DNA from 2 places in the Micromonospora sp. NPDC003816 genome. Region 1 is predicted to be linked to the other one. Evidence: predicted binding sites of a transcription regulator. Region 1 holds the regulator's gene; the other holds the start of a gene.
The links. Region 1 encodes HrcA, which represses chaperone genes, less so after heat shock. Its sites were predicted from a motif close to GGTTNGCACNCTCNNNNNGAGNGTGCNAACC; they were not measured.
Positions count from the first base shown of each region.

Region 1 (7,565 bases):
CGGTCATCGCCTGCACGGCCAGCTCGCCCCGGTCGCCCTTGGCGATGCCCTGCACCACCACCAGTCGCGGGTGCGCCGCGTCGACGTACCCGCGAGCGGTGATGTCCAGGTCGAGGGTGCCCCGGCCGACGGCGGTGACCACCGCCTCGGCGGTGCCGCCCCGACCGTCGGCGAGCAGTAGCTCCTCGCCGACCCGGAGCCGCTGCACGGTGGCCGCGTGGTGGCCCTCAGGCCCGTCGAGCACCGTCGAGTCGGTGGTGGGCAGCGACTCGACCAGGAAGAGCGGAGCGGACACCTCAGGCGTGGCCGTTGAAGGCGTCGCGCATCCGGGAGAAGAACCCGCCCTGCTTGCTGAGCTCGGCGACCTCCTCGCCCCGGGTCACGGCGAACTCCCGCAACATCCGCTCCTGGTCGGCGTCGAGCTTGGTCGGGGTACGCACGTCGAGGTGGACGTAGAGGTCGCCCCGACCGGCACCGCGCAGGTGCGGTACGCCCCGGGCCCGTAGCCGCAGCGTGCTGCCCGGCTGGGTGCCCGGCTTCACGTCGACCGGCTCCTCGCTGTCCAGCGTCTTGATGGTCAGCCGGGTGCCGAGCGCGGCGGCGGTCATCGGCACGGTGACCCGGCAGTGCAGGTCGTCGCCCTTGCGGGAGAAGACGTCGTGCGGCCGCTCGTGGATCTCCACGTAGAGGTCACCGGCGGTGCCGCCACCCGGGCCGACCTCGCCCTGCTGCGCCAGGCGGATCCGCATCCCGTCCTCGACGCCGGCCGGGATCTTCACGGTCAGCGAGCGGCGGGTGCGGACCCGGCCGTCACCGGCGCAGGTGGGGCAGGGGTGCGGGATGGTCGTGCCGTAGCCCTGGCAGACCGTGCACGGCCGGGCGGAGACCACCTGGCCGAGGAAGGTGCGCTGCACCGACTGCACCTCGCCCCGACCACCGCACGCCTCGCAGGTGGCCAGGTGGGTGCCGGCGGCGGTACCGGCCCCGGTGCAGGTGGTGCAGAGCACGGCGGTGTCGACCGTGATCGGTGCCTCGACCCCGAAGGCGGTCTCCTGCAGGTCCAGTTCGAGCCGCAGGATCGCGTCGGCCCCGGGCCGGGTACGCGGTCGCGGGCCACGCCCGGCGCCGGTGGCCCCGCCGAAGAAGGCGTCCATGATGTCCTGGAAGCCGACGAAGGGTCCGGCGCCACCGGGGCCGCCCGGCCCACCGGCACCGCCGCCGCCCGGGGCGAGCGGGTCGCCACCGAGGTCGACGATCTGCCGTTTCCGGTCGTCGGACAACACCTCGTACGCGGCGTTGATGTCCTTGAACTTCTCCTGGGCCTCCGGGTCCGGATTCACGTCCGGGTGGAACTGGCGCGCCAGCTTGCGGTAGGCGCGCTTGATCTCGTCGTCGGAGGCCCCTCGGCTCACGCCGAGAATGCCGTAGTAGTCCCTGGCCACTGGGTTCCGTGTCCTCGTGTTCGTCTCGCGTTACGCCGGTCGGTGGCGGCAGCCTGCCGTCGGCCCTGACTGGTCAGTTCTGGGCCAGCAGCTCGCCCACGTAGCGTGCCACGGCCCTCACCGTGGCGATTGTTCCGGGGTAGTCCATCCGGGTCGGACCCAGCACGCCCATCCCCCCGACGATGGTCGCGCCCGGGCCGTATCCGGTGCTGACCACGGACGCCGCCCGTAGGTTGTCGATCTGGTTCTCGTCGCCGATGCGGACCCGCAGCGTGCTCGGCTCGACCTCGCCGATGAGTTTGAGCAGCACCACCTCCTCCTCGAGCGCTTCGAGGATGGGGCGCAGCGACCCCTGGAAGTCGAGCAGGCCGCCCCGGGCCAGGTTGGCGGTGCCGGCCAGGGCGAGCCGCTCCTCGTGCCGTTCGACGAGGGTCTCCAGCAGGACGGTGGAGAGCGTGGTCATGGCCGCCCGCAGGTGCGGCGCGCACTCGTCGATGAGTGTCTGCACCAGCGGTGGCGTGTCGGACAGGCGGGTGCCGACCAGCTTCTCGTTGACGAGTCGGCGCAGGTCCAGGACGTCGTCGGCGGGGACCGGCGCGGGCAGTTCGACCAGCCGCTGCTCGACCCGGCCGGTGTCGGCGATCATCACCAGCGTCAGCCGGGTGGTGGAGATCGGCACGAGTTCCAGGTGCCGGACGGTGGAGCGGGCCAGGCTCGGGTACTGCACCACGGCGACCTGACGGGTGAGTTGCGCGAGCAGGCGTACGGTGCGGTGCACCACGTCGTCGAGGTCCACCGCGCCGACCAGGAACCGTTCGATCGCCCGCCGTTCGGCGGGGCTGAGCGGCTTGACCCGACTGAGCCGGTCGACGAAGAGGCGGTAGCCACGGTCGGTGGGCACCCGCCCGGCACTCGTGTGCGGCTGGCGGATGTAGCCCTCCTCCTCCAGCACGGCCATGTCGTTGCGGACCGTGGCGGGGGACACACCGAGTTGGTGCCGTTCGACGAGGGCCTTGCTGCCGACCGGCTCCTGGGTGGCGACGTAGTCCTCGACGATCGCCCGGAGCACGGCGAGTTTCCGGTCGTCGAGACCCATCCTCCCCACCTCCTGTCGCAGGTCAGCCCGGAGCGCCCGGAGTGCCAGAGGAACACTCTGGCACTCGACTGTAGCGAGTGCCAGTCTACGTCGGCGTTCCCGTGCCCGCGATGATCAAGACTTCCCGGATGTCCGGAAACCGATCGGCGGGTTGACACTCCCCGGTGTCGCTATGGTGCGCCGTTGCCGCTGGCACCTACCGTGACCACATGACTGAACCACCTCGTCCTCCAGGATCCGGCGACGACCCCACGTCCCCACTGTCGGGCTCGTCGGGCCAGCCCGGCTATCCCCCGCCCGGCGGCTATCCGCCGCCCACCGGCGACCAGCCCCCGTCGCCCGGCGGCTACGGCACTCCGGGTGACTACCCCCCGCCCGGCGGCTACCCGCCGCCCGGCGGTTATCCCCCGCCGGGTGAGTACCCCCCGCCGGGCGGCGCGCCCGGTGTCGGGTACCCGACGGGCGGTTACGGTCCCCCCGGCGGCGGCTACGCCAGCAACGAGGACAAGACCTGGACCCTGATCGCCCACTTCGGCGGCCCGCTCGGGGTGGTCGTGGGCGGCGGTCTGCTGGGCTGGGTCGCGCCGCTGATCGCGATGATGACCCGGGGGCAGCAGAGCCCGGTGGTCCGGGCGCACTCGGTGGCCGCCCTGAACTTCCAGCTCACCTGGGCCATCGCCGGGCTGCTCAGCTGGGTGCTCACCGCGATCACCTGCGGGCTGCTGTTCTTCGTGCCGTTCCTGGTCTGGATCGTGCCGGTGATCTTCGGGATCATCGCCGGGGTCAAGGCCAACGAGGGCGCCCTCTACCGGTACCCGATGACCTACGCCTTCGTGAAGCGCTGATCTCGGCTTCGTGAAGCCCTGACCTCGGGGACGGCGGTCAGGGCAGCAGGTCCCGCACCACGGCGTCGGCGAGCAGCCGGCCGCGCACCGTGAGAACGGCGCGGCCGGCCGCGTGGGCGGGCGCGGCGAGCAGTCCCTGCGCCACCGCCTGCGCGGCAGCGGCCCGACCGGCGTCGTCGAGGACGTCCAGCGGCAGCCCGGACGCGAGCCGCAGCCGGAGCATGACGTCCTCCATGTGCGCCTCGCCGTCGGTGAGCACCTCCCGGGCCGACCCGGGAGACTCACCGGCGGCCAGCCGCCTCGCGTACTCGCGGGGGTGTTTGACGTTCCACCAGCGCACGCCACCGACGTGGCTGTGCGCCCCCGGGCCGAGGCCCCACCAGTCGCCGCCGGTCCAGTACAGCAGGTTGTGCCGACACCGGGCGGCCGGCGTCCGCGCCCAGTTGGACACCTCGTACCAGGAGAAACCGGCCGCGCCGAGGGCGGCCTCGGCGGCCAGGTACCGCTCCGCGGCGACGTCGTCGTCCGGGTACGGCAACTCGCCGCGACGCATCCGCGCGGCCAGCCGGGTGCCGTCCTCGACGATCAGGGCGTACGCGCTGACGTGGTCGACGCCCGCCGCCACCACCTGGGCCAACGACTCGGCGAAGTCCTCCGCCCGCTCCCCCGGCGTCCCGTAGATCAGGTCCAGGTTGACGTGCGCGAAACCGGCGTCACGCGCCTCCAGTGCGGCGGCCGGTGCGCGACCGGCCCGGTGCCGACGGTCGAGCACGGCGAGCACCCCGGGCGTGGCCGACTGCATGCCGAGCGAGATCCGGGTGTAGCCGGCGGCCCGCAGCTCCTTGAGCGAGACGGGGTCGACCGACTCCGGGTTGGCCTCGGTGGTCACCTCGACGTCGGGAGCCAGCCCCCAGGTGCGGTCGATCGCGTCGAGGATGCGGGCCAGGTCGTCGGCGGGCAGCAGGGTGGGGGTACCGCCGCCGACGAAGACCGTCTCCACCCGGCCCGGTGGTGTCCCGTCCAGCACCCGCGCGGCCAGCGCCAGCTCGGCGAGCACCGTGTCGGCGTACCCCTCGCGACTCGCGCCGCCGCCGAGTTCCTCCGCGGTGTACGTGTTGAAGTCGCAGTAGCCGCAGCGGCTGGCGCAGAACGGCACGTGCACGTACACCCCGAAGCCCCGCTGCCCTACGTGGGCGCGGGCGGAGGCGGGCAGCGACCCGTCGACGGGTACGGGTTCGCCTGCTGGAAGGAGGCCGGGCATGGCCACTAGTGTGCCCTCACATGACCTCTCCCGACGCGTTCGTGCGGGTCGCCACGGCCCGCGGGGTGACCACCCTCACCCTGGACAGTCCGCACAACCGCAACGCGCTCTCCACCCCGTTGATGACCGAGCTGCTGGCCGGGCTGGCCGCCGCGGTCGCCGACGACGCGGTCCGGGTGATCGTGCTGGACCACACCGGCCCGGTCTTCTGTTCCGGGGCGGACCTGAAGGAGACGGCGGCGGCGTACGCCAGCGGGACGGTCCCCGCCGGGATGCTGGGTGACGTGCTCGCGGCGGTCCGGGAGTGCCCGAAGCCGGTGCTGGCCCGGGTGGCCGGTCCCGCACGGGCCGGCGGCCTGGGCCTGATCGCCGCGGCCGACCTGGCGGTCTGCGCGGCGGAGGCCACCTTCGCCTTCACCGAGGTACGGATCGGGGTGATCCCGGCGGTGATCTCGGCGACGGTGCTGCCCCGGCTGCTGCCCCGGGCGGCGGCCGAGCTGTACCTCACCGGGGACACCTTCGACGGCCGGCGGGCCGCCGAGATCGGCCTGGTCACCGCTGCGGTGCCCGGCGACGAGCTGGACGCCACGGTGCGGCGCTACCTCGACTCGCTGGTGCGCGGCGCGCCGACGGCGCTGGCCGGCGCGAAGGACCTGCTGCACCGCCCGGCCGGCACCGACCTGCGCGCCGAGCTGGCGGAGCTGTCCGCGCTCTCCACCGGCTACTTCCTCTCCGGCGACGGCATCGAGGGGGTCACCGCGTTCCGGGAGAAGCGCCCACCCCGCTGGGTCGCCGAACTCGACAGGTGAGGACTGGCTGCCCCGGGGAACCTCATAGGGCACCGGCGACGGGGGAAACCGGTCGGAGCGCCCGTTCCGTTCGACGCGGGACGTACGCTTGGCGGACCTTGATACCGGGAGGTGTGGGTGCGGACTCGGGCAGTCGTGACGGGTTTCGTGGTCCTCGTGCTGATCGCCGCGATCGGGATCGTCCTCGGGCTGCGGCAGGTCGGTGAGCAGTTGCGGCTGCCGTTCGCCGGTCGGGCGTGCACGGTGCAGGCCGACGGCGAGGTGACGCTGGACTCGCAGCAGATGGCGAACGCGGCGACGATCGCGGCCATCGGTGCCCAGCGCGAGATGCCGGAGCGGGCGGTGGTGGTGGCGCTGGCCACCGCGTACCAGGAGTCCGGTCTGCGCAACCTGGCCGGCGGCGACCGCGACTCGGTGGGGCTGTTCCAGCAGCGGCCGAGCCAGGGCTGGGGCACGCCGGAGCAGATCGGCGACCCCCGGTACGCGGCCCGGAAGTTCTACGCGGCGCTGAAGAAGGTGCGCGGCTGGGAGGACATGCGGGTCACCGACGCCGCCCAGAAGGTGCAGCGTTCCGCCTTCCCGGAGGCGTACGAGAAGTGGGCCGAAGAGTCGGAGGTGCTGACCCGGGCGCTGCTCGGTGACGCCACCACGGCGGTCACCTGCACGGTCGGGGGCGACCCGGTGCTGCGCGGCGCGGCGGCGATCGCGAAGCTTGCCGAGGGGCTGACGCTCGACTGGGGGGTGAGCGACTTCGTGGAGAGTCCCGCCGGTCTGACGACGTCCGCCGACGGTGAGCGCGCCGGCTGGCGGTACGCGCACTGGATGGTCTCGCACGCCAAGGAGCACGGGGTGAAGCGGGTGACCTTCGACGGCCGGGAGTGGACCGCCAAGCGGGGCACCTGGAAGCAGCTGCCGGAACGGGAGCGCGAAGACTCGCAGGTCTCCGCCGAGGTCCACGCCGACGTCTGAAAGACCCCGATCTCCTTACCCGCAGTCACCGCGAAATCCGGCTATTCGCCCGTAGCGCCCACCCGGTGCGACACATCGTGACCCCTTGTGGTCGATCCGCGCCCCTGGGTCGCGATGACGATGAGATCGCCCCGGGGCACTCCCGGAGGCGTGTCGACGGGAGTTACGATCGGCGGCCTGTGCCAGAAATGGTTTCACCTCTTGGGGAGGGGTACGACGTGGCTTTCGACTACGGCGACCGGACCGGCTACGAACCGATCAGCGACGTCGATCGCAAGGAGTTCCACGAGCAGGGCTTCCTCCTGCTGCGCAACGTCCTGACCGAGGACCACCGGGCCGCTCTCGAGGCCGCGGTCGACCGGGTGTACGAGGAGGAGAAGGCCAAGGGCAAGACCACCAAGGACGGCACCCTGCACCTGCTGGGCTTCCTCGAGCGCGACGAGCTCTTCGGTGACCTGCTCACCCACCCGATCGCCTTCCCGTACATGTGGGGCCTGGCCGGGTGGAACATCTACTCGCACCACAACCACCTCGACGTCACCCCGCCGGCTGCGGAGCCGGAGAAGCCGTACTGGGGGTGGCACCAGGACGGGTACCGGCAGAACTCCGACCCGGAGACGATGGACCCGAACCTGCCCCGGCCGATGTTCTCGCTGAAGGTCGCCTACGTGCTCTCCGACCTCTCGGAGAACGGTCGCGGCGCGACCAAGGTGATCCCGGGCAGCCACCTGTGGAACTCGCTGCCCCGTCCGGCGGACACCACGGTGCACAACCCGGACCCGGAGGGCACCGTCGAGATCACCGCCAAGCCGGGCGACGCGTTCATCTTCGACCGCCGCCAGTGGCACTCGCGGTCGACGAACCTGTCGACGATCACCCGCAAGATGCTCTTCGTGGGCTACACCTACCGGTGGATCCGCCCGCTGGACGAGCTGCACATCGACCAGAACGGCGAGTGGTGGAACAACCGCACGCCGGTGCAGCGCCAGCTCTGCGGTGAGGGCACCCACACCGCGAACTACTGGGGCATCAACTGGGACGGCTACATCGACGACGAGATCCCGCTGCGCAAGGAGCTCAAGGAGCGCGGTCAGCTCAACCGCAACATCCCCTGGCTCCGCTGACCTGATGTGTAAGGAAGGG
Region 1 covers NZ_JBIANP010000016.1:32,888-40,452, forward strand. Annotated here, with positions in the region: gene ACFYTT_RS29145 (16S rRNA (uracil(1498)-N(3))-methyltransferase) at 1-295, opposite strand, end outside; gene dnaJ (molecular chaperone DnaJ) at 297-1,442, opposite strand; gene hrcA (heat-inducible transcriptional repressor HrcA) at 1,516-2,538, opposite strand; gene ACFYTT_RS29160 (DUF4870 domain-containing protein) at 2,748-3,383, shown strand; gene hemW (radical SAM family heme chaperone HemW) at 3,421-4,644, opposite strand; gene ACFYTT_RS29170 (enoyl-CoA hydratase-related protein) at 4,665-5,453, shown strand; gene ACFYTT_RS29175 (hypothetical protein) at 5,565-6,422, shown strand; gene ACFYTT_RS29180 (phytanoyl-CoA dioxygenase family protein) at 6,641-7,546, shown strand.

Region 2 (7,565 bases), on a different contig from region 1:
CGGTGACCGCGAGTTCCGTGGGATGGGCGACGCCACCTGCGTGCCCGACCAGTCGGCCACCGGGGTCCGCCACGAACTGGGCGGTGTGGGTGCCGGCCGAGACCTGGGCGACGCGGGCGGCGTACTCGGCGTGCGGGCGCGCGGCGGCCTCCGCGATCGTCTCCAGGAAGGCCAGCGGGGCGTCGGCGAGCATCTCCAGACGGAGGGCCCGCATCCGGGCGGCGTCCGCCGGCTCGACCCGACGGACGTCCGCCCGCAGGGTGCTGGTCTCGTCGAGCGCGCTGGTCATGTCGGCATGCTTACCACAATGACGTACGGCGATGCCGTCAGTCGGAATATGCCCGATTTGTGGTCGTGCGCGGTCGTCACGCCTCGTGTACCGTGCGATTTCGGTCACCGTTTTTCGGGGTCGTCGCGGATCGCTGAAACCGGTGGTCTCCGGGTGTTCGGCGTGCCGGTGCCCGGAGTTGTGGTACGCCGCGCAGAGTGAGGACAACACCGTGGCACAGGGCACCGTGAAGTGGTTCAACGCCGAAAAGGGTTACGGCTTCATCGCCGTCGACGGCGGGCAGGACGTCTTCGTTCACTTCTCCGCGATCGAGATGGACGGCTACAAGGCGCTGGACGACGGCCAGCGGGTGGAGTTCGAGATCGGCCAGGGCCAGAAGGGCCCGCAGGCCGAGCGGGTCCGCGCCATCTGAGTCACCCGCCGCGTCCACCTCGCCGGCTGATCCTCGGGTGGGGTTATGGGATCGTGGCCGGTGCAGGGCAGCGGCGCCGGGGCCGACCAGGGAAGATCATGGGCCGATCCAGCCATCGCTGAGGAGCGTCCATGTCCGACCAGCCGCCCCCGGCGGGTCCGTCCTCGTCCCCCGACGAGCCGGCCCGGCCTTCGCCGGCGAACGAGCCGACCCCGCCGGCGAACGAGCCCGATCGGGGTGACGGGCGGCCACCGGTCGACCCGACCGCCCCCTATCCGGGCCAGCCCTATCCCGGTCAGCCGTACCCGGGTCAGGTCGGGGGGCCGGTGCCCTACCCGGGCCAGCCATATCCGACGTCGCCCTACGGTGGGTACCCGCAACCGGGGTACGGCCTCGACCCGGCCAGCCCGTTGGTGAATCCGCCCGGTGCCGGTGTAGGTGGTTGGTACGCGCGCTGTGTCGGCGCGCTCCGCCGGGGCTGGTCGCTCCTGCTGCCAATCGTCCTGCTGACCCAGGTGCTGCCGGCGGTGGTGCTGGCGGTGCTCGCGCTGGTGATCGACCCCACCGCGCGCTGGGAGGAGCAGCTTGCCGACGACAGCAGCGCGCTGCCCTCCGGATTCTGGGCCGACAGCCTCGTGTGGGTGGGCAGCCTCTTCGGGGCGGGTCTGATCGCGAGCCTGGTGCAGTGTGTGGGCTGGGCGGCCGGGACCTGGGTGATCGCCCGGCAGGCGGCCGGTACGCCGGTCGACCTGGGCGCGGCCATGCGCTACGGGGTCCGGCGGGCGCTCGGGCTCTGGGGATGGACCCTGCTGTTCGGCATGATCGTGCTGTTCGGCCTCTGCCTCTGCTTCCTGCCCGGCATCTACGCGGTGTTCGCGCTGGCCATGGTCGGCCCGGTCTACCTGTTCGAGCGGGACAACCCGATCGGCCGCTCGCACCAGATGCTGCGGCAGCGCCTGGGCCTGCTGCTCGGCCGGTTGGCGCTGGTGATCGGCGCGGTGATCGCCGTGTCGTTGGTCGCGGCTGCGATCGAGCAGGTGGGCCTGCTGCTGATCGGCACCGGCCCGATGGAGACCCGGACTGTGACGGCGGGCACGGTCGTAGTGACGGTGCTGGCGGCGCTGCTCACCCTGCCGGGCCAGCTTGCCCAGTTGGTCGGGCTGGTCGTCACGTACGCCGAGCAGCGGGGACACGAGGGGCCGGTGAACGACGCCCAACTGGCCCATGAACTCGGCTGATCACGGCGGTCGTGCTTGCACTCGGCAGGGCAGAGTGCTAAACAAGTCATTGGCACTCGCATGGCGTGAGTGCCAGTTGGTCGGGACGGTGGGGCCACCGTCGCACCCGGGGGATCACCTCGGGCGGGGCAGTGGCCGGTCGTCGCGGGCTATCCGGCCCGGCCGAGGAGACGTCGCCGTCGCCAGGTGGCGACGTCCCAAGGTGCGTACACCAGACGGCCCGTCCGGGGCACACCCCGGCTGGTCCGTGAGTGTCCAGGAGGACAACGCCGTATGGCCAAGATGATCGCGTTCGACGAAGAGGCTCGCCGCGGCCTCGAGCGGGGCATGAACCAGCTCGCCGACGCCGTGAAGGTGACCCTCGGCCCCAAGGGCCGCAACGTCGTGCTCGAGAAGAAGTGGGGTGCCCCCACCATCACCAACGATGGTGTGAGCATCGCCAAGGAGATCGAGCTCGAGGACCCGTACGAGAAGATCGGCGCCGAGCTGGTCAAGGAGGTCGCCAAGAAGACCGACGACGTCGCCGGTGACGGCACGACGACGGCGACCGTCCTGGCCCAGGCTCTCGTTCGCGAGGGTCTGCGCAACGTGGCTGCCGGTGCCAACCCGATGGCCCTGAAGCGTGGCATCGAGTCCGCCGTGGCCAGCGTCTCGGAGGAGCTGCTGAAGCTCGCCAAGGACGTCGAGACCAAGGAGCAGATCGCCTCCACCGCCTCCATCTCCGCCGGTGACAACACCGTCGGTGAGATCATCGCCGAGGCGATGGACAAGGTGGGCAAGGAAGGCGTCATCACCGTCGAGGAGAGCAACACCTTCGGGCTGGAGCTGGAGCTCACCGAGGGTATGCGCTTCGACAAGGGCTACATCTCGGCCTACTTCATGACCGACCCGGAGCGTATGGAGGCCGTCTTCGACGACCCGTACATCCTGATCGCCAACAGCAAGATCTCGTCGGTCAAGGACCTGCTCCCGATCCTGGAGAAGGTCATGCAGGGCGGCAAGCCGCTGCTGATTATCGCCGAGGACCTGGAGGGCGAGGCCCTGGCCACCCTGGTGGTCAACAAGGTCCGGGGCACCTTCAAGTCGGTCGCCGTCAAGGCGCCGGGCTTCGGTGACCGCCGCAAGGCCATGCTGACCGACATCGCCATCCTCACCGGTGGTCAGGTCATCAGCGAGGAGGTCGGCCTCAAGCTGGACGCCGCCGGTCTCGACATGCTGGGCCGCGCCCGCAAGGTCGTGGTGACCAAGGACGAGACCACCATCGTCGACGGTGCCGGTGACGCCGAGCAGATCCAGGGCCGGGTGAACCAGATCCGGGCCGAGATCGACAAGAGCGACTCCGACTACGACCGGGAGAAGCTGCAGGAGCGCCTGGCCAAGCTGGCCGGCGGTGTTGCGGTGATCAAGGTCGGCGCGGCCACCGAGGTCGAGCTCAAGGAGCGCAAGCACCGCATCGAGGACGCCGTCCGCAACGCCAAGGCCGCCGTCGAGGAGGGCATCGTCCCGGGTGGTGGTGTCGCGCTGGTGCAGGCCGGCAAGACCGCCTTCGACAAGCTGGACCTGGCCGGCGACGAGGCGACCGGCGCGCAGATCGTCAAGATCGCGCTGGACGCCCCGCTGCGGCAGATCGCCGTCAACGCCGGCCTGGAGGGTGGCGTCGTCGTCGAGCGCGTCCGCAACCTCGACGCCGGTCACGGCCTGAACGCCGCGTCGGGTGAGTACGTGGACCTGCTGGCCGCGGGCATCATCGACCCGGCCAAGGTGACCCGCTCGGCGCTGCAGAACGCCGCGTCGATCGCCGCGCTGTTCCTCACCACCGAGGCCGTCGTGGCGGACAAGCCGGAGAAGACCCCGGCCGCCCCGGCTGGTCCGGGTGGCGGGGACATGGACTTCTGAGTCCAGCTCCACACGCCGGAAAGGGCGGGCCGCGTCAGCGGTCCGCCCTTTTCCTATGTCGGTAGCGGCCGCTCGTCGCGCCGCTGCTGCGCCCGGTCGTACGGTGGGCGGTGCGGTGCCGGTTCGTCGACCAGGATGAGCGGCTCCTCGGGTGGTTCGGCTGCACCGGTCATCTCCGCCAACTGCTCGGCGTCGCCGTAGTCCAGCCGGTCGATCGGCAGTTGGGCCGGGAGTTCGGGAACCGCGACCAAGGGCACCGCCAGGGTGTCCCGGGTCTGCTCGTCATCCGTGGTCATGGCTGCCTCCTCTACGCAAAACCGTAGGGGGCGTCGATGACCGGGGAGGGTGAACGGTGGTATCGGCGCCTATGCGCCGGTTGACTCGTTCGGGCTGCCGAGCGCCCTGCGGTACAGGAAGAAGACCTGCTCGATCCGGGCACCCGCGCTGCGCGAGTAGAAGGGCACCGGACCGACCCAGCCGATCTGCGCGAACTCGATGCCGGCCGTCCGCTGGTCCCGCAGGCAGCGTCGCAGCAGGACGCCGCCGATGCCGGACCCCTCGGCAGCGGGGACGGTGCCCATCGGCCCGAACCAGCTCGGCCGGGACGATCCGTACGCGGCGAAGCCGAGCAGCTCACCGTCGCGCTCGGCCAGATGGCAGCCGGCGTCGGGGCGACCCACCGAACCGGCCAGCTCGCCGTCCCACGCCCCGCCGAAGGTGGTACGGGCGAAGGTGGTGAGCGCCGGCAGGTCGCTCGGCTCGGCCCGGCGTACCGTCACGCCCTGCCCGGCCAGCCGGGCCTCGGCCGCCTCGGTGGCGCGCAGCGCCGGTGACGAGTCGGACGACAGGTCGGCGGTCATGTTCCACGCGGTGCGGTCCTGGCGGTAGCCGAGGGCGAGCGCGAGACAGATCGCCGGGGTGTAGCGGACGTCGATGCCGGGCCAGCCGTAGTACGGCGGGTTGCCGGCGAGCACCATCTCGACCGCGCCCGACTCGGCCAGCGCCCGTTCGGCGTGCCCGAGCAGGGCCCGGGCCACGCCCTGACGGCGTACCCGCGGGTGCACGGCCAGCAGGTCGACGTGCCCCGCCTCGCCGGAGTGCGATCCGATCAGGACCCCGACCAGGTCGTCACCCCGGTACGCGCCGAACACCCGCACCGGCCGGTCGACGGCGGCCCGGTGCCAGAGCGTCGCCACGAGCGGTTCCGCCTCGGCCGCGTCCTCCGGCAGGTCGAGCGCCCGGCGACAGAGCTCGACCACCTCGGCGGCCCGCTCGACGGTCAACTCGGCGATGGTGGTCGCGTCCATGGCAGCCGACCCTAGATCACATCGAGTCCGGTGTCAGTCCGTGATCCGGCGTCAGTCCCGGGCGGCCTCGACGGCGGCGTACGCGTCGACCAGCCCGGCGCCGGCCACGTTCGCCGTACCGCCGCAGTTGCCGGAGCCGGTCGGGGCGTCGATCGGGGTGGCCGTCTCGCGCAGGATCCGCCGGGTCCGGTCCAGGTCACCGACGAGGTCCGGGTTGGCCGACCACATCAACGCCACCACGCCGGCCACCTGCGGGGTCGCCATCGACGTACCGGCGAGCGTGGCGTAACCGCCCCCGGGCATCGCGGAGAGGACGTCCGCCCCCGGTGCCACCAGGTCCGGCTTGTTCACGCCCGACGGGGCGGGTCCCCGGGACGAGAAGTCGGTGACCCGCCGCCGCTCGTCCACCGCACCGACCGTCAGCACGTCCGGGTACGGGGCCGGCGGGTCCTGGATGGACCGGCAGTACGGGCCGGTGTTGCCGGCGGCGGCCACCACCAGGATCCCGGCGGCCTCCAGCGCGTCGACGGCCGGCAGCAGCACCCGGGGGTCGCAGCCCTCGATCGGTGGGCAGCCCCACGAGTTGGTCAGGATCTCCGGGGCCCGGGCCGGGCGCCCCTGCGCGAACGGGTCGCCGCCGGGCGGGAAGGGCGCCAGCATGAACTGGAGGCAGTCCAGGTACGCGGCGGGGCTGCCCAGGTTGCGGTCGAGGTTCACGCAGCCCACCCATTGCGCCCCCGGTGCCACACCGATACCACCCCGCCCGACGGCGCTGCCCGCCGTGTGGGTGCCGTGCCCGCTGCGGTCGGTCGGCGTACGGGTGTCGTTCCAGGGGTCGAACCACGAGTCGTCACCGCCCCGGAAACCCGGGGCGAGGGTCGGATGTCCACCGTCCACTCCGGAGTCCGAACTCCCCACCGTCACCCCGGCGCCGGTCACCGCCAGCTCGGACCAGACGCGGTCCGCACCGATCATGGTGATGTTCCAGGGTGGGCCGGTCGGCGCGGACGCGTCGCCGCGCGTCGTACCGTCCGGCACCGGTAGCGGACGCAGCCGCTGGCTGACCAGGACCTTCGCCACCTCGGGTCGGGTCGACAACCAGGCTCGCGTCACCGGCCCGCCGTCCACCTCGATCGCGTTGACCAGGTAGTAGGCGGTGTGGTCCAGCCGTAGCCGGCGCAGGTCCCGGCGCAAATCGGCCTGGGTCCGCTCGGCGGTGTCGACCAGACGCCGGTAGACCTCCTCGGCGCGGGCGTCCCGACCTGCCTTCCCCGCCCCGGCGGGCAGACCGGTCAGATCGGCCTGCTCACGCAGCACCACGAACAACCGTTCCCCGTGCAGCCCGGGCTGGCCGGCGACGACGCCACCGACGCCGACCGTCAGCAGCATCACCACGGCGGTCGTCCAGGCGGTGGCCCGGCGCGGCGGGCGCGCCGAGGGCCGGGCCAGCACCACCGCGTACGCGGTCGACAGCAGCAGCGCGACGAGGAGCCCGGCGCCGGTGGTGACGGCCACCCAGAACGGGATGTCCCGGCTGCCCGACAGGAGCAGGGTGACCTCCTCCGGGTCGGTGAAGGCCAGCGGACCGAACACGCCCAGCCCGACCAGCCAGGCGGTGGGGAGGCGACCGTGCCGCCGGTCGGCACGCCGGGCCAGGGCCCGCAGCGCGGCCAGCGCGAAGGCGGCCGGTGGCAGGGTCAGCAGCAGCGGCAACTGGGCACCCGACTGACCGGTACCGGCGCCGACCAGCAGCAGCACCACGCCGGCGACCAGCCCGCCGAGCAGCACCAGCCGGGCCGGTCGGGGTGGCTCGCCGACCTCGTGGTGGCCCCAGAAGCGGGCGTCCAGCAGTTCGGCGGCCAGCGCGCCCACGGCGGCGGCGGCCAGCCCGGCCAGCACCGTCTCCAGCAGCCCGCCGAGCGCGCCGAACCGGACCCAGGGCATCAGCAGGACCAGCCCGCCCGCGATGCCGAGCAGGGTCACCGGGGTCGGCCGGGAAGCCGGGGGAGCGGCCGGGTCGGGTCCGGCCGTGCCCGGCGGATCACCCACCGGCTCGGCCCGATCGCCGCCCGGCGCGGGGACGGCCTGCTCGCCGAACGACTCCGGCCCCGCCCCGGTCGGACCTGGCGGCGTCGTGGGCCAACCCGGCGGTGTGGTGTGCCACCCGGGCGGCGGGAGTGGACCGGGACGGGCCGGGCGGGGAGCGGGGGCCAGACGGGGGGAGAGCCGGTGGGCGAGCAGCGCCAGCAGCGCGGCGGTCACGGCCAGCGCGGCCAGGTACGCCTCGTGGTGCACCGGGGGGATCGTCCGCAGCAGCCCGAGCACGCCCATCGCGAGCGCCCCGACCAGCCAGCCCCGGCCGGCGGCGCGGATCGTCGTCGAGCGGGGGACCAGGGCCAGCGGCAGCGTGGCGGCACCGATCA
Region 2 covers NZ_JBIANP010000004.1:88,261-95,825, forward strand. Annotated here, with positions in the region: gene ACFYTT_RS16035 (GNAT family N-acetyltransferase) at 1-289, opposite strand, end outside; gene ACFYTT_RS16040 (cold-shock protein) at 501-701, shown strand; gene ACFYTT_RS16045 (hypothetical protein) at 833-1,939, shown strand; gene groL (chaperonin GroEL) at 2,213-3,835, shown strand; gene ACFYTT_RS16055 (hypothetical protein) at 3,889-4,131, opposite strand; gene ACFYTT_RS16060 (GNAT family N-acetyltransferase) at 4,201-5,142, opposite strand; gene ACFYTT_RS16065 (S8 family serine peptidase) at 5,194-7,565, opposite strand, start outside.
Region 2: a site for HrcA is predicted at 1,987-2,017, ahead of groL (chaperonin GroEL). Genes of this name have one in related genera too.